DNA from 3 places in the Cytobacillus sp. Hz8 genome. Region 3 is predicted to be linked to each of the others. Evidence: a T-box and tRNA genes for the amino acid it is inferred to sense, from the RefSeq annotation. Region 3 holds a T-box; the other regions hold tRNA genes.
What was found. A T-box is a leader RNA that pairs with one kind of tRNA and senses whether it is charged. The one in region 3 lies ahead of pheS (phenylalanine--tRNA ligase subunit alpha), so its partner is inferred to be a tRNA-Phe.

Region 1 (5,250 bases), on a different contig from region 3:
CCGTCATCCTCCACCATTTATCTAATCAGACAAGCAAGCCGGCCTAGCACAATTGGTAGAGCACGACCGAAAAGCTTCTTTGAGGAACATCAGCATACTGATCGAGCTGCTACTTGAATAGGCTTACTGAGATCAGGATGACGATAACAAATTGCGTTGCTGAAAATAATTATTTTTACGAAAATATATGCCGGCCTAGCTCAATTGGTAGAGCAACTGACTTGTAATCAGTAGGTTGGGGGTTCAAGTCCTCTGGCCGGCACCACTAAAATAGAGAGCCATTAGCTCAGTCGGTAGAGCACGACCGAATAAGCTTCTTGTATAGGCCTCAGAGTACGCAATGAACTGCTTCATGAATAAGCTATCTGAAATGCGGACGTCGTAGATGCCATAGATTAAGAATAGAACTAAATTAATAAGCAAAATAAAATTGAGAGCCATTAGCTCAGTAGGTAGAGCATCTGACTTTTAATCAGAGGGTCGAAGGTTCGAGTCCTTCATGGCTCACCATATTTGCGGAAGTAGTTCAGTGGTAGAACATCACCTTGCCAAGGTGAGGGTCGCGGGTTCGAACCCCGTCTTCCGCTCCAAGTAATGCCGGGGTGGCGGAACTGGCAGACGCACAGGACTTAAAATCCTGCGGTAGGTGACTACCGTACCGGTTCGATTCCGGTCCTCGGCACCACTTTTAAATTAATAATGCGCCCATAGCTCAATTGGATAGAGCGTCTGACTACGGATCAGAAGGTTGCGGGTTCGACTCCTACTGGGCGCGTTTATTTCGGGAAGTAGCTCAGCTTGGTAGAGCACTTGGTTTGGGACCAAGGGGTCGCAGGTTCGAATCCTGTCTTCCCGATTTGTAGAGACATACTATAAGTTTTGGCGGCGTAGCTCAGCTGGCTAGAGCGTACGGTTCATACCCGTGAGGTCGGGGGTTCGATCCCCTCTGCCGCTACCATTTTTCATATGTTTTTTGGAGGAATACCCAAGTCTGGCTGAAGGGATCGGTCTTGAAAACCGACAGGCGGGTTAAACCGCGCGGGGGTTCGAATCCCTCTTCCTCCTCCATTTTATATGTCATCGCGGATGGAGCAACGAGCGTTACTCCAATGAACAATCTGCGAGTTGTACCGATTGATCCACAACTTGAGTAAGCTTTCTGAGATTGGGACAGTCATGCACAAACAAAATGCATTAACTAAACTTTATATATTATTATTATTATTATTATTATTATTATTATTATCGCGGGGTGGAGCAGTCTGGTAGCTCGTCGGGCTCATAACCCGAAGGTCGCAGGTTCAAATCCTGCCTCCGCAATCGCAATGGTCCGGTAGTTCAGTTGGTTAGAATGCCTGCCTGTCACGCAGGAGGTCGCGGGTTCGAGTCCCGTCCGGACCGCCATTTTTATCTTCTATAGGTAAGAATATGGCTTAGTAGCTCAGTCGGTAGAGCACGATCGAATAAGCTACGAAGCAAAAACAACAGCGCACAAAACGAAAGACATCTTGAATAGGCTTTCTGAGTTTTGGGCGAAGGACGAAGAAGAATTCTCTGTAGGTGAATATATATATGGCTCAGTAGCTCAGTCGGTAGAGCACGACCGAATAAGCTGCGAAGCAAAAGCTTCAGCGCACAAAACGAACGGCTACTTGAATTGACTTCCTGAGTTTTGTGTGAAGGACGAAGTGAGATTCTCTGTAGGTGAATATATTTATATGGCTCAGTAGCTCAGTCGGTAGAGCAAAGGACTGAAAATCCTTGTGTCGGCGGTTCGATTCCGTCCTGAGCCATCTTTTTTCATTTGGAGGGGTAGCGAAGTGGCTAAACGCGGCGGACTGTAAATCCGCTCCCATGGGTTCGGCGGTTCGAATCCGTCCCCCTCCACCATTAATGTCCATATAGGGGCATAGTTTAACGGTAGAACAGAGGTCTCCAAAACCTCCAGTGTGGGTTCGATTCCTACTGCCCCTGCCAATTAAATAATGATGGCGGTTGTGGCGAAGTGGTTAACGCATCGGATTGTGGTTCCGACACTCGTGGGTTCGATTCCCATCAATCGCCCCATTTTTAGAAATTACGACATTGGGTTGTTTATGATTGTGTTTTTGTGATAGAATGTGGAATGTTGAGGAATTTTCTGTAGAAGTTGTTTTGTCCCTCTGGTTTATTTATGCAGTTTAGGGGAATGTCGAAACATTAATTACAGAAGTAATTCAAAGAAACTTTTTCATTTGCAATGATTCTTTACGCAGGTAGTTTTGTTTTTAAGAAATACTCTTGAATGTTTTTTGTGGTTTAAATAAGGGTGTGTCGACATATTTAACTACAGGAGTAGTTCAAGGTAGTATATTCAGTTGCAAGTATTGTTTACGCATATGATTTTGTTTAAGAAATATTCTTGAATGGATTTTGTGGTTGTATTAAGGGAATGTCGAAACATTTAACTACAGAAGTAATTCGATGCAGCATATTCATTTGCAATTAAATGTTTCTGCGGTGCATATTCATGATGCTTACTCGAGGGAGTAATTTCATGGAGATTCTTCAGTGGGCTATAGCCAAGCGGTAAGGCAACGGACTTTGACTCCGTCATGCGTAGGTTCGAATCCTGCTAGCCCAGCCAATTTTATAATAAGGCAGCATAGCCAAGTGGTAAGGCAGAGGTCTGCAAAACCTTCACCACCGGTTCAAATCCGGTTGCTGCCTCCATTTTTATCATAATGCGGGTGTAGTTTAGTGGTAAAACTACAGCCTTCCAAGCTGTTGTCGTGAGTTCGATTCTCATCACCCGCTCCATTTAGGGGCCTATAGCTCAGCTGGTTAGAGCGCACGCCTGATAAGCGTGAGGTCGATGGTTCGAGTCCATTTAGGCCCACCATATTATTTTATTTCGCAGTAGCTCAGTGGTAGAGCAACGAGCATCTCTCCGATGAATATGCTTCGAGTTGTACTCATCGAGCCACTACTTGGATAAGCTTTCTGAGATGAGGACATTCGGCAAAGCTTTCTGAGATTTAGGAATGAAAACTTATTATTCCGCAGTAGCTCAGTGGTAGAGCATTCGGCTGTTAACCGAACGGTCGTAGGTTCGAATCCTACCTGCGGAGCCATTTATATATTAGGGTAATGGTTTTGGAAAAATTCCGTTATTCTCCATACATATCTAATGCGCCTTTAGCTCAGCTGGATAGAGCATACGCCTTCTAAGCGTACGGTCAGAGGTTCGAATCCTCTAAGGCGCGTAACAAGAGGGTACCCAAGGCAAAAAGCTTTTTGGTATTCTCTTTTTATTTGGATGATCCGATTTTAAATTATACAACTAAAGTGTGATACTAAAAGGAGAAGTGGAATGGCCTAAACTGGCTGTCCAACTTCTCTTTTTTTATTTGGTCGGGAGATCTTTAAAAAGAATAAACAAGTAAACTTTATGATTTAGAAAATATAAAGTTAGGTTTGGTACTCCGTTTATTCGCGGTCATCTTTTTATATGAGATTTTGAAAAAAGTACCCTCGTTTTCTATAAAATGCTCGCGAAACTACTAAAATATGCACAAAAAATTAGAAATGCCCGCGGAAAAGTGGCATTATTATCATTCAAAAGGAGGCGTGATCTTGATTATTCGCGACTTCCCAAATTTATTCGCGAAAATCCAAGGTTTATTCGCGACTTTTTAAATTTATTCGCGAAAATGACCAATTTATTCGCGACTGTCTTTTATATTCGCGATTTTGAAAAAATATTCGTGAGCACCCTCCACTATTCTCAAAAATCGATCTCCTCTACATTCAACACTCGCCGCAAAAATCAGTTAACTCAATAAATCACCGTTACATTTTGATCATGTAAATACTTAATCCACTCATCAGTAGGTTTTTGATCCGTGACGAGGTAATCGATTTCCTTAAATGACATAAAGCTGACAAAGGCGATGTTGTCAAATTTGGTGTGGTCTAATAGCAGCATGGTTTTTCCGGCTTGATAGATCATGGCTTTTTTTAGCTCTGAGTCAGGTTCGTTTGAGTCAGTTATGTCTTTTTCTTTATCAATACCTTTGCAGCTGATGATAGCTAAGTCGGTATTGTATTTATGTACGGTTTCTTGGGGAATGGAGCCGACAAGGGAAAAGGAATGTGGCCGCAGTATTCCACCAGTTGAAATGATGCGCAGCTTATCGCTGTTTATTTCATTTAATATCTTGACTGAATTCGTTATGATTGTGATGTTTTGTTTTTCGGTTAGCAATTTGACTAATTCGTAGCAAGTGGAACTCGAATCAACAAATAGGGAGTCATGATCGCTAATATAATTGAGTGCTTTTTGGGCAATTTCCTGCTTTGTTTGTAAATTTTGGTCACTTCTTGCAACAAAGGGAAGGTCCTCATTGGTGTGTTGATTAATGATCGCTCCTCCATAAGTTCGAGTAACGAGTCCTTCTTTTTCAAGTTTTTCTAAATCTCTTCTAATGGTTTCCTCTGTTACATTAAAGCGCTTGCTTAAATCGGAAACCAACACTCTTTTATCTATTTGAATAATCTCTATGACTCTTTGCCGTCTTTCAATAGGTAACACGGTAGAATTCCCCCTCAGATGAGTTGAGTACTATATCATTATTATAGCAAAAAATGTGGTTTTTGTACTAGTGTACTTGGAAAAACAAATAAAAACAACAAGAAAATGAGAAGATATGGTGAAAATACAACATGAACAAAGAAAATCATGTATGTTTTTGTTGACTTTCAAATAATCAAAATTTATTATTTAGTTAGGCAATAAAAAAGATGTTTTTTCCTTTTTTTTATCATTATTTGTGAATCATTGAGCAATAAATAATCAAAACAATATGATTTGGAGGCTGATCTTAATGAGTGGACATGTTCTATTTGTACCAAGCACAAACCTTATGGGAAGAGGATGTTTAGCTGAAGTTGGACCGTTTATCAAAGATATTGGCAAGAAAAAGGCATTAGTGGTAACAGATAAATTTTTGATGAAAAGTGGAATTGCGGATAGAGTTATTTCGGTTTTAAAGGAAGCCGAGATTGACTATGTGGTGTATGATGATGTGAAACCAAATCCATCAACAAGCACAGTCTATACTGGTGTTGATATCTATAAGGAAAATCAATGTGAATTATTAGTATCGATTGGTGGAGGCTCCCCACAGGACACAGCCAAAGCCATTGGTCTTTACATTACAAACGGTGGAGATATTCGAGATTATGAAGGGGTCAATAAAACCAAGAATA
Region 2 (5,250 bases), on a different contig from region 3:
GTCCCCTTCTCAATTTGGATTGTGGTATGTTCAATTCCAAAACGATCATGTAGCTCCATACTTATTTTTTGAAGGAGAACATCATTATCAGTAATGTCTGAACGAATAAGATGGACCGTTAAAGCCGGCTCCGTCGTACTCATTCCCCAAACATGTAAATCATGAACGTCTACCACAGTAGGGATATCTTTCAGGTACTGCTGAATTTGATTAACATCAATACCATTTGGAACAGCGTCTAAAGATAAATTAATGGATTCACGTAATAATCCCCACGTTCCAATAAATATCACAATCACAATGACTAAGCTCATTAAAGGATCCATCCAATTCCACCCTGTCCAGAGTACAATAAAACCTGAAATCACAACTCCCAATGAAACGACTGCGTCGGCAACCATATGTAAAAAGGCGCCTCGAATATTTAGATCATCTTTACTCCCTTTCATAAATAACAAAGCGGTAATCGAATTAATGACGATACCAACCAAAGCTACGGATATAATGATTCCTCCTTCAACCGGAGAAGGAGATGAAAACCTTTGAATGGCTTCCCAAGCTATTGCCCCAATAGCTACTAGTAGAAAAACAGCATTAAATAATGCGGCTAGGATAGAACTCTTCTTAAATCCATATGTCCGCTTTGAAGTGGGAGCTTTCTTTCCTAACCATACAGCAATCCATGCAATTAATAATCCTAATACATCACTTAAATTATGACCAGCATCAGCCAGCAATGCTAAAGAATCTCCTACGATACCATAGACCACTTCAACAATAATAAATAAAATATTTAATATAATCCCAAATCCAAATGCAAACCCATAATTTACAGGACTATGATGATGATGTTCGTGATTATGATCATGACCCATCTTAATTCTCTCCTTTCCCTCTCATACTTTATCCTTTAAATCATCATTGTCTTTTATAACAGTTCTATATGAGTATATGTTCATATTCAAATTATGCTACAACGTCATGCAAAAATCAACAAAAAATCCCCAATTATTTTTACCGCTATTTTTCCCATTGAATGAGTACCTTTCATGTGATTTAAGAAAAAAAGAAAAGCGTTGCTGAAATAAATTCAACAACGCTTTTAAAACAACTCGATTTTCACATTTCCTATGGATTTAAGCGAAAGCTTGAGAATCATCTATTGAATGAATATGGATTTTCTCAAGATTTTGGGAAAGAAGCAAAGAAAAAGTTCCCTTTGTTGTTTGCACTTTTAGAATATAACTCGTTGCTTCACCTTGAATCTCTGAATGATGAGTCACCTGTTGCGGCTTCATTTCTAACTCACATCCTTGATTCGACATATTGACAAGGAAGATACCATTATGTAAATTCAAAAACTCACTGACGGATGCCTTTGCCAGCTCATCTATTTCAGTTAATTGTTCTTCTGCATATGCAGAAGCAATTTCAAGAAATACATCTTCATTAGCCGCTATTGCAGTATAAAGAGTCTTTTCTCCTACTATATCTTGATGAACAACCCAATCATAATTAAATGGTTGATCTAATCCATGCACTTCTAAGTAAACTTGATTATCTATAAAACGAATTATATTTTTAGCAAACAAGGAGATGTATTGAATAATATAGTCCTTATTTCCTAAATCCATTATATTAATAGAATTCTCAACCAGTGCTTCAATATCCCCACTTTTGATTGCTTCAAATTTATCATCTGTTAAACTGTGTTTGACTTTATAATCAGAAAGTGCACTCGAATATTGTTCAATAGTCATGAAACCTTGATCAACAAGTGCCTGAGCTAATAATAAATGATCCTGCTTTTGCGCAGATAGCATTTGATTTACTTGTTCATCCGTCAAATACCCCAATTCAACTGCGATCTCGCCAAAGCGTTTATCCATTTGTCTTTGCTTTTCATGAACCTCTTCAACCTGCGAGGCAGTCATATAACCTTCATCAACAGCCATGACACCAATTTTGACATGAGTGGTCCCTTGCTTCTCTAAAGCTTCTTTAAGCTGCTCGGCTGTTATTAATCCACTGTTTAATAGATAATGACCAAAATATTGACTAAACATGTGCAGTCTCCTCTCTTTCTTTTAATATCTTTTCAATGATGCTTGCAACAGCATCGAGAGAGACTGGCTTCTGTATAAAATCATATGCTCCAAGCTGTAAAGATCTCTTTAAGTGATCCTTTGTTCCGGCTGATGAGGCCATCACAACCTTGATATTTGAATCAAATTCCATAATTTCCTTCAAGGCTTCCATTCCATCCTTATCAGGCATAACAATATCCAAGAAAACAAGATCCGGACGATGTTCCTTAACTAATTCAATCACTACTTGACCATTAACTGCTTCTAAAATCTCTTTACACTTACATTTTTCTAAGAGGCCAATAAACTTTTTCCGAATTAGCATGGAATCATCACAGATAATCACTTTTAAATTATTCTCCATAGATGCTCAACTCCTAACAGATAATGAACTTTTCATACGCAATCTGGAACAATGACAACATCAAAGAATGAAATAATAAGGATTTTAGGTTGGAATTCCTTATTCATTAAATTTCGAGATTAGAGGGCCAAAATCCTTTTTATAATCGAAGAATATTCCTGCTTTTTGTCGATTTTTGGAGAATATTAAAGTCTTTTGGCCTAAAACATTCATTTGATCCTTTTCTATTTTTTGTATAATAATTCCTTTTCTAATTCATACTGTTAATGAGTTTGTTTTGGAGGAGATGAATAACAATGAAAATAATTGGATTATGCTATAAGTGTAATGGAGTAGGTTATATAAAAAAATATCTTATAATTAAAAAAACCTGTACTCATTGCTATGGCACAGGAAGAATTAGTCAAAGTATTCAAGAATATCGAGGAATTTAATTAAATCAAAAAAACAAGCTAATCAAAAATAACGAAAGCTTGGTTTTATCTTTTTAATAAAATGGCTCCGCAGGTAGGATTCGAACCTACGACCGTTCGGTTAACAGCCGAATGCTCTACCACTGAGCTACTGCGGAATAATAAGTTTTCGTTCCTAAAACTCGGAAAGCTTTGCCGAATGTCCTCATCTCAGGAAGCTTATCCAAGTAGCGGCTCGATGAGTACAACTCGAAGTATATTCATTGGAGAGATGCTCGTTGCTCTACCACTGAGCTACTGCGGAATACTCTTTCAAAATATCACAAAAAACAATTATACATAATCATTTTCTAAAAAGCAAAGTATTTCTAAAAGAAAATGGGCCTAAATGGACTTGAACCATCGACCTCACGCTTATCAGGCGTGCGCTCTAACCAGCTGAGCTATAGGCCCATATGGAAAGCGGGTGATGGGAATCGAACCCACGACAACAGCTTGGAAGGCTGTGGTTTTACCACTAAACTACACCCGCAGAACAGTGACAATTCTATTAGGATTTTCGCTCTTAAATATAATGGGGCGATCGATGGGAATCGAACCCACGAGTGTCGGAGCCACAATCCGATGCGTTAACCACTTCGCCACGACCGCCATTATTTTCCAACTCTCATAGTCAGAAGCAAATAGTGGTGGAGGGGGACGGATTCGAACCGCCGAACCCAAGGGAGCGGATTTACAGTCCGCCGCGTTTAGCCACTTCGCTACCCCTCCAAATAAAAAAGATGGCTCAGGACGGAATCGAACCGCCGACACAAGGATTTTCAGTCCTTTGCTCTACCGACTGAGCTACTGAGCCATATAAAAATATTCACCTACAGTTAATTCCACTTCGTCCTTCACCCAAAACTCAGGAAGTTTATTCAAGAAGCCTTTCGTTTTGTGTGCTGATGCCTTTGCTTCGCAGCTTACTCGGTCGTGCTCTACCGACTGGAGCTACTGAGCCATTAAGCATTGTTAAATTATATGATGGCGGAGGAAGAGGGATTCGAACCCCCGCGCGGTTTAACCCGCCTGTCGGTTTTCAAGACCGATCCCTTCAGCCAGACTTGGGTATTCCTCCAAATATATATAATAATAGTAGCGGCAGAGGGGATCGAACCCCCGACCTCACGGGTATGAACCGTACGCTCTAGCCAGCTGAGCTACGCCGCCATATTTATTAATATAATGAATGGTGGAGACTAGCGGGATCGAACCGCTGACCTCCTGCGTGCAAAGCAGGCGCTCTCCCAGCTGAGCTAAGCCCCCAATAATAAAGATTTTCTAAAAAAATATTTTTTTAATGGCGCGCCCAGTAGGAGTCGAACCCGCAACCTTCTGATCCGTAGTCAGACGCTCTATCCAATTGAGCTATGGGCGCAAATTTTAGTTAAATTAATCATTTAAAAACTGGAGCGGAAGACGGGGTTCGAACCCGCGACCCCCACCTTGGCAAGGTGATGTTCTACCACTGAACTACTTCCGCGCGCTTAATGGTGCGGGTGAAGGGAGTCGAACCCCCACGCCTTGCGGCGCCAGATCCTAAGTCTGGTGCGTCTGCCAATTCCGCCACACCCGCGTATTTGAAATGTATAATGGTGAGCCATGAAGGACTCGAACCTTCGACCCTCTGATTAAAAGTCAGATGCTCTACCTACTGAGCTAATGGCTCTTAAAAAATAATTTGATATGGTGCCGGCGAGAGGACTTGAACCCCCAACCTACTGATTACGATTCAGTTGCTCTACCAGTTGAGCTACACCGGCATCTGAATACAAAAACATTAACAATATTTTATATGGTGGAGGATGACGGGCTCGAACCGCCGACCCTCTGCTTGTAAGGCAGATGCTCTCCCAGCTGAGCTAATCCTCCAACGCACAGGACGTGCTAGTGCATGCGTTGCGACAGGACGTCGCGCTTTTAGCATGCCTTCCTTTAAATGGTGACCCCTACGGGATTCGAACCCGTGTTACCGCCGTGAAAGGGCGGTGTCTTAACCGCTTGACCAAGGGGCCAATTTTAGCCTGGCGGGCGTCCTACTCTCACAGGGGGAGAGCCCCCAACTACCATCGGCGCTGAGAAGCTTAACTTCCGTGTTCGGTATGGGAACGGGTGTGACCTTCTCGCTATCGCCACCAGACTTGTATTCACTTGAGAGTTTGTTCTCTCAAAACTAGATAATGTTCAAGAAGAAGAAAGAAATCCATGTAATCTATTTGGTTAAGTCCTCGATCGATTAGTATTTGTCAGCTCCACGTGTCGCCACGCTTCCACCTCAAACCTATCTACCTGATCATCTTTCAGGGATCTTACTAGCTTGCGCTATGGGAAATCTCATCTTGAG
Region 3 (6,076 bases):
TCTCCACCGAGGTCTACAAGACATTTATTTAATTTATCCGCATTTGGATGCTGCTCTTTTTCAACAACATGACCGATTATGACCCCTTTAATGCCTTCATTTAAAGTTTCTACTCCTTCAACTTCAATCCCGCTTTTCGTAATTTTATCTGCTAGTTCTTCAGCAGTAACACCTGCCAAATCCACATATTCCTGCAGCCATTTATATGATACAAACATGAATTCTCAATCCCTTCTACTTACTCTTGTACTGCAAATTGTTTTAAGAAACGAATATCATTTGTATAGTAGTGGCGAATATCGTCAATGCCATACTTTAACATAGCAATTCGCTCTGCCCCCATGCCAAAGGCAAAGCCTGAATATTTCTTAGAATCAAAGCCTGCCATTTCAAGCACGTTTGGATGCACCATTCCTGCACCAAGCACTTCAATCCAGCCGGTACCTTTACATACATGGCAGCCATCACCATGGCAAATTTTACAAGAAATATCCACTTCAACAGAAGGCTCCGTAAATGGGAAAAAGCTTGGGCGTAATCGGATTTCGCGCTCTTCACCGAACATTTGTTTAGCAAAAACCTCAAGTGTTCCTTTTAGGTCACTCATACGAATATTCTCATCTACTACCAACCCTTCAATTTGCATAAATTGATGAGAGTGTGTGGCATCATCATTATCGCGACGATACACTTTTCCAGGACAAATAATTTTGACCGGACCTTTTCCTTTATGTTTTTCCATCGTTCTTGCTTGCATTGGAGAAGTGTGCGTACGAAGCAAAGTTTCTTCTGTAATATAGAAGGTATCCTGCATATCTCGTGCCGGATGTCCCTTTGGTAAGTTTAAAGCTTCAAAATTATAATAATCCTGCTCTACTTCAGGGCCCTCCGCTACCGTAAAGCCCATCCCAACAAATAAATCTTCTAATTCTTCGATAATGCGGGTTAATGGATGGGAATTACCAGCTTGAATTGATCTTCCTGGCAATGTTACATCAATGGTTTCAGAAGCAAGCCTCGCTTCAACCGCTGCTTTTTCTAAGACCTGTTGTCTCTCGGAAATGCTTGCAGAAATTACATCACGAACTTCATTTGCTAAAGCTCCCATTTTTGGACGTTCTTCCGCAGATAATTTTCCCATTCCTTTTAGAACTTCCGTAATCGGTCCTTTTTTCCCTAAATAAGCGACACGAATATCATTTAATTCTTTCAGGTCACTTGCTTGATTTACTTTTTCAAGCGCCTCTTGTTGCAGCTGTTTTAATTGCTCCTGCATGTTTTGAATCCTCCTTCATTTCTTGATTTTTCCAATAAAAAAAACCTTATCCCCCAAAAAGGGACGAGGTTTTATATCGCGGTACCACCCTTATGAACACAATGTACAAAATCATTTGTGTTCTCTTCATTCAGATAACGGCTTTCCACCGATGCATCTTTACATTTAAAAATCCATATGGTCCCGATGCCACTCAGGAGGTGAACTTCCCTTACCTTTATCTATAAAAATGCTTTCAGTCAAGGCATTTTCTCCCTTAAAATAGAACCAGCAAGCTACTCTTCTCCGTCAGTGATTTTTCAATATGTAGTTTTCCGTCTATTATAGTATATCTTCCGTTAGGTTTCAAACGGATTTAAGAAAAATAAGACCTATTTTTCATTCCTTAAATAATATAACAAGATTCCGGTCGCAACTGCAACATTTAATGATTCACTTTTTCCATAAATCGGGATATATAAATTGGTGGATGTCTGCTTTAAAAAGTCCTTCTTCACACCATTTCCTTCGTTTCCAACAAGCAAGGCAAACTGGGAAGCTGCCTGTATCTCTTTATATTCCCTTGCCCCCTCTAAAGCTGTCCCGAAAACCGGAATTTGCCGCTCCAATAATTGGGGAATCCATTCCTCTAAATGACCTCTAACAACAGGCAAGTGAAAATGACTACCTTGTGCCGAACGTAACACTTTTGGATTATAGATATCTACACTTCCATCACCAACGATTATGGCATCCATTCCAGCAGCATCCGCAGTACGAATCATCGTCCCTAGATTTCCGGGATCCTGGACGGCATCCACTAATAAGAAGCGTTTCCCCTTCGTGTGAATTGGCTCCACCTGTTGTTGTTCACAAATCGCAACAATTCCTTGCGGTGTCTCTGTTTCCGCTAAGGCTCTAATGACTTCATCTGTTACCATCGTAACCGGAATATCACGATAATTCCATTTTACTGGCAGTTCCACCTCTTCATGCACAATCATTTCAACAATTTGATTGGCAAACAAGGCTTCTTCCACAAGGTGAAAACCTTCAACAAGAAATAGTCCAGACCGATCTCTTTCTTTTTTTGTTAAAAGCTTTTTCCATTGTTTGACTTGAGGATTTTTGGCAGAAGAGATATGCATCATTCTGTGCCCTCCTCCTTTCCTACTCCAATTTTCTTATTATATCTTAACTTAAATACATAATAAATCCAAAAAAAGAAAATGATATTAATAATTAAATGAGAAGGGAGACTGGCTAAGTGAATTTAAACTTAAGAAATGCGATTATACATAACGTATCCGGAAATACTCAAGAACAGCTCAGAGAAACCATTGTCGATGCAATTCAAACAGGAGAGGAAAAAATGCTCCCTGGACTTGGTGTTCTGTTCGAAGTCATCTGGAATCATTCCTCCGAGAATGAAAGAAAGGAAATGCTTCAAGTATTAGAGGACGGATTAAAATAACAGTGATAAAAAATTTCCCTAAAGTTAAAAGCTAGAACCAATATATGGTCTAGCTTTTTTCCTTTCTTCCTTCAATTTTTCCTATCATTTTATGCGCTTATGATTCAAAATTGATAAAATAAGAACGATAACTTGGGCTTGGTGTTAAATAAGAGTAAAATGTCTCCCAATTAGAGCCCTTTTTTTCATATATGTATTATTTAATTTGATGGACGATTCTTTTTATGCAGTCACTTATAATGGAGAAAATAATCAAATTGTCTTGACACAACAATTGAATATCATTTGGGGAACGAACTATATAGTTACCGTTCACCATGGCAAATGAAAGCAATTGGAAATATTGTGAATGAAGTAAAAACTTCATCAATAAATATGGAAAAAGGGGACGATTATTGGAGACTTAGAAAAATGTTAATACGTTAAGTAAAACTCCAGCTGCAAACAAAAATCCGATAGATCGTTCCGTTTTTAAGACAAACAAGAAAGGAAATCTCAAAATGTTAACCATGCTATTAGGGAGCTTTTGCTCTGCCTTTGCCACCGGCGTGGGTGCATTGCCTGTCCTATTTATGAAGACCATTAAACATAAGACAAGAGATAATTTACTTGCACTGTCTGCTGGTGTCATGGTTTCTGCTACTGCTTTCGGACTGATACCTGCAAGCATTGACGCAAGTGGGACGATTACGGCATGTATCGGAACTGTGCTCGGTGTCATTATGTTAGATTTATTAGAAAAGACACTGCCCCATGTTGAACTTGAGCATAATTTAGATGAAAAGAAAAAGCAAAGTGCCATCCTAGTCTTAATCGCATTAATGCTTCATAACTTCCCGGAAGGAGCCAGTGTCGGCTTATCCTATTCCAGTCAAACGAATGAACATTTAGGGGTTTTAATGGCCATAACGATTGGATTACAGAATATGCCGGAAGGTCTGATTGTAGCTTTATATTTAGTCAATAGTGAAATGAATCGTATCAAGGCAGTTCTGATAGCAACGCTAACAGGAGTTGTAGAAATTGTTGGAGGCATTATCGGGTATTTAATCGGTTATTCCTTTCAAAGCACCATTGGTGTTGGATTAGGAATTGCTGCTGGAGCCATGCTATACCTAGTATACAAAGAGCTTATACCAGAGAGCCACGGTCATGGTTATCAGCGAAGTGCTACATTTTATTTTGTCTTTGGCTTTTTATTTATGCTTTTAATTACGTAACTTTCATTTGGGAAAAATTCAAGAGGGACTACCTATTCATGGTAGTCCCTTCCCTTTATTCAAATGTAATTTTATCTACTGTTTCCCGATCTAAACGTTTAATCACTTCAACAATTATCTTCACGGCATTCTCATAATCATCCCGATGAAGCATCGCCGCATGAGAATGAATATATCGAGTGGCGATTGTAATGGATAACGCGGGTACCCCTTTATGTGTTAAATGAATAGAACCAGAATCCGTACCCCCACCAGGAACAGAATCAAATTGATAAGGAATATTGAATTCATCAGCTGTATCTGTCACAAGATCGCGCAGCCCTTTGTGGGAAACCATTGATGCATCATATAAAATAATTTGCGGACCTTTTCCCATTTTACTTAATGCTTCTTTTTCCGTTATTCCTGGAGTATCTCCGGCAATCCCTACATCAACACCAAAGGCAATATCCGGTTCAATCTTTTGCGCAGCTGTTTTTGCGCCGCGAAGACCAACTTCTTCCTGAACAGTTCCAACGCCGTAAACGACATTAGGATGTTCCGTATTTTGAAGATTTTTCAATACATCAATCGCAATCGCACAGCCAATTCTGTTATCCCATGCTTTCGCTAAAAGCATCTTCTCATTATTCATGACGGTAAATTCAAAGTAAGGAACAACCATATCTCCTGGGCAAACTCCCCATTCAAGTACCTCTTCCTTGCTGGAAGCCCCAATATCAATAAACATATCCTTGATTTCAACTGGTTTTTTACGTGCTTCAGCTGAAAGAACATGCGGTGGCTTTGAACCAATTATTCCCGTAATCTCTCCCTTTTTAGTAACAATCGTGACTCTTTGGGCCAGCATAACCTGTGACCACCAGCCACCAACGGTTTGAAAGCGCAAAAAGCCTTTTTCATCGATATGAGTAATCATAAAGCCTACTTCATCTAAATGCCCTGCCACCATTATTTTTGGTCCATCCGCATTTCCGACCTTTTTCGCAATTAAACTGCCGAGGTTATCCGTTGTGACTTCATCTGCAAGTGGAGCTATGTATTTTTTCATGACTTCGCGAACTTCACGTTCATTGCCAGGAATTCCTTTGGCATCCGTTAAATCTTTTAGCATTAATAATGTTTCATCCATTTTTGCCATAAGTTTCGACTCCCTTAATAATTAGTGTCTTCCCTATTATATCGTTATTATTATAAATGCACAAAAATTCACTCAATACCCATTTTTTTGTCTTTCATAATTTACTTCATTTTTCTTCAAATATGCCTGAATAATTTGATCAGATGTAAATCCAAGAAGTCTAGCTATTAAAATATATTGATTAAATAATTGCTGAAATACATCATAGGACTTTTCCAAGCGAAACTTCGTTATTAGCTCATACACCTTGATAAATTCTTCACTCAAAGATCCTGCTTGATTGACATTTGGTTCAAGCACCATTTCTTGATCAAATCCGCATTCAATTCCTAGCGATAAAATAAAATGAATACCATCAACAAATTCTTCAATTATCACAGAATCAGGAGAAGCGGATTTGACACTCCAAAATTTAAAGCATCGGGTTTCGTTCGCTAACTCCCCAACTTCAACGAGCAAAGCCAGTACCTTACGATCAAATAAATTTTCCTCCATTAGCTGATGCTTCGTTTCAATATGCTGATCTAATGCCTTTTGCATCTCAAATAATTTTTTTATCTTCATAAAATATCACAACCTTTTTTATTTCTCCTTAAAAAGTTTATCAAAAATGCCTGATTTTGAAACTATATTTTATCTGAATCGTAATTATATAGATTAGATTGTTTTGTAAGGAGAAATGCTTATGCTCTGGTTACTTCGTCTTTTAATTGTCTCCCTCTTACTTTTCTACATGTATAGGGGCATGAAATATTTTATCGGTCCCAAGAGAAAGCTGCAAAATGCGATGCAAAAGGGACAATTTTACCTAAATGACCAACCAAACAATATCCGCAGAAATTTATTGCTTACCTACAAAGGTTTTCTTTTTGAAGGAGAAAAATATGTAAGTTCAAGAGAAAATTCGGCAGAAGTTGTATCCATATTTATTTGGCCCCACCAAGGTGAAGCAATTTCAAAAATTTCCAAAAAAGATCTTAATTATA

Region 1: it encodes a tRNA-Phe, which carries the amino acid that the T-box ahead of pheS (phenylalanine--tRNA ligase subunit alpha) is inferred to sense. The anticodon was not compared.
Region 2: it encodes a tRNA-Phe, which carries the amino acid that the T-box ahead of pheS (phenylalanine--tRNA ligase subunit alpha) is inferred to sense. The anticodon was not compared.

Annotation. Positions count from the first base shown of each region.
Region 1 covers NZ_JBHKFI010000023.1:102-5,351, forward strand. The annotation lists tRNA gene ACE38V_RS20175 (tRNA-Val) at 1-16, shown strand, start outside; tRNA gene ACE38V_RS20180 (tRNA-Thr) at 190-265, shown strand; tRNA gene ACE38V_RS20185 (tRNA-Lys) at 435-510, shown strand; tRNA gene ACE38V_RS20190 (tRNA-Gly) at 516-590, shown strand; tRNA gene ACE38V_RS20195 (tRNA-Leu) at 597-685, shown strand; tRNA gene ACE38V_RS20200 (tRNA-Arg) at 702-775, shown strand; tRNA gene ACE38V_RS20205 (tRNA-Pro) at 783-856, shown strand; tRNA gene ACE38V_RS20210 (tRNA-Met) at 882-958, shown strand; tRNA gene ACE38V_RS20215 (tRNA-Ser) at 976-1,068, shown strand; tRNA gene ACE38V_RS20220 (tRNA-Met) at 1,247-1,320, shown strand; tRNA gene ACE38V_RS20225 (tRNA-Asp) at 1,328-1,404, shown strand; tRNA gene ACE38V_RS20230 (tRNA-Phe) at 1,721-1,793, shown strand; tRNA gene ACE38V_RS20235 (tRNA-Tyr) at 1,807-1,890, shown strand; tRNA gene ACE38V_RS20240 (tRNA-Trp) at 1,904-1,977, shown strand; tRNA gene ACE38V_RS20245 (tRNA-His) at 1,992-2,067, shown strand; tRNA gene ACE38V_RS20250 (tRNA-Gln) at 2,552-2,626, shown strand; tRNA gene ACE38V_RS20255 (tRNA-Cys) at 2,639-2,712, shown strand; tRNA gene ACE38V_RS20260 (tRNA-Gly) at 2,726-2,799, shown strand; tRNA gene ACE38V_RS20265 (tRNA-Ile) at 2,805-2,881, shown strand; tRNA gene ACE38V_RS20270 (tRNA-Asn) at 3,039-3,113, shown strand; tRNA gene ACE38V_RS20275 (tRNA-Arg) at 3,172-3,245, shown strand; gene ACE38V_RS20280 (DeoR/GlpR family DNA-binding transcription regulator) at 3,818-4,573, opposite strand; gene ACE38V_RS20285 (iron-containing alcohol dehydrogenase) at 4,866-5,250, shown strand, end outside.
Region 2 covers NZ_JBHKFI010000001.1:1-5,250, reverse strand. The annotation lists gene ACE38V_RS00105 (cation diffusion facilitator family transporter) at 1-875, opposite strand, end outside; gene ACE38V_RS00100 (cyclic di-GMP-binding domain-containing protein, MshE-related) at 1,137-2,066, opposite strand; gene ACE38V_RS00095 (response regulator) at 2,059-2,451, opposite strand; tRNA gene ACE38V_RS00090 (tRNA-Asn) at 2,948-3,022, opposite strand; tRNA gene ACE38V_RS00085 (tRNA-Ile) at 3,244-3,317, opposite strand; tRNA gene ACE38V_RS00080 (tRNA-Gly) at 3,326-3,396, opposite strand; tRNA gene ACE38V_RS00075 (tRNA-His) at 3,440-3,515, opposite strand; tRNA gene ACE38V_RS00070 (tRNA-Tyr) at 3,552-3,635, opposite strand; tRNA gene ACE38V_RS00065 (tRNA-Phe) at 3,648-3,720, opposite strand; tRNA gene ACE38V_RS00060 (tRNA-Ser) at 3,892-3,984, opposite strand; tRNA gene ACE38V_RS00055 (tRNA-Met) at 4,003-4,076, opposite strand; tRNA gene ACE38V_RS00050 (tRNA-Ala) at 4,097-4,172, opposite strand; tRNA gene ACE38V_RS00045 (tRNA-Arg) at 4,208-4,284, opposite strand; tRNA gene ACE38V_RS00040 (tRNA-Gly) at 4,315-4,389, opposite strand; tRNA gene ACE38V_RS00035 (tRNA-Leu) at 4,398-4,482, opposite strand; tRNA gene ACE38V_RS00030 (tRNA-Lys) at 4,500-4,575, opposite strand; tRNA gene ACE38V_RS00025 (tRNA-Thr) at 4,594-4,669, opposite strand; tRNA gene ACE38V_RS00020 (tRNA-Val) at 4,703-4,778, opposite strand; tRNA gene ACE38V_RS00015 (tRNA-Glu) at 4,847-4,921, opposite strand; rRNA gene rrf (5S ribosomal RNA) at 4,929-5,046, opposite strand; partial or broken rRNA gene ACE38V_RS00005 (23S ribosomal RNA) at 5,123-5,250, opposite strand.
Region 3 covers NZ_JBHKFI010000011.1:2,441-8,516, reverse strand. The annotation lists gene pheT (phenylalanine--tRNA ligase subunit beta) at 1-218, opposite strand, end outside; gene pheS (phenylalanine--tRNA ligase subunit alpha) at 239-1,276, opposite strand; T-box leader at 1,333-1,577, opposite strand; gene ACE38V_RS14085 (TrmH family RNA methyltransferase) at 1,648-2,406, opposite strand; gene sspI (small acid-soluble spore protein SspI) at 2,523-2,729, shown strand; gene ACE38V_RS14075 (ZIP family metal transporter) at 3,230-3,949, shown strand; gene ACE38V_RS14070 (M42 family metallopeptidase) at 4,005-5,090, opposite strand; gene ACE38V_RS14065 (dUTP diphosphatase) at 5,163-5,654, opposite strand; gene ACE38V_RS14060 (sigma-w pathway protein ysdB) at 5,776-6,076, shown strand, end outside.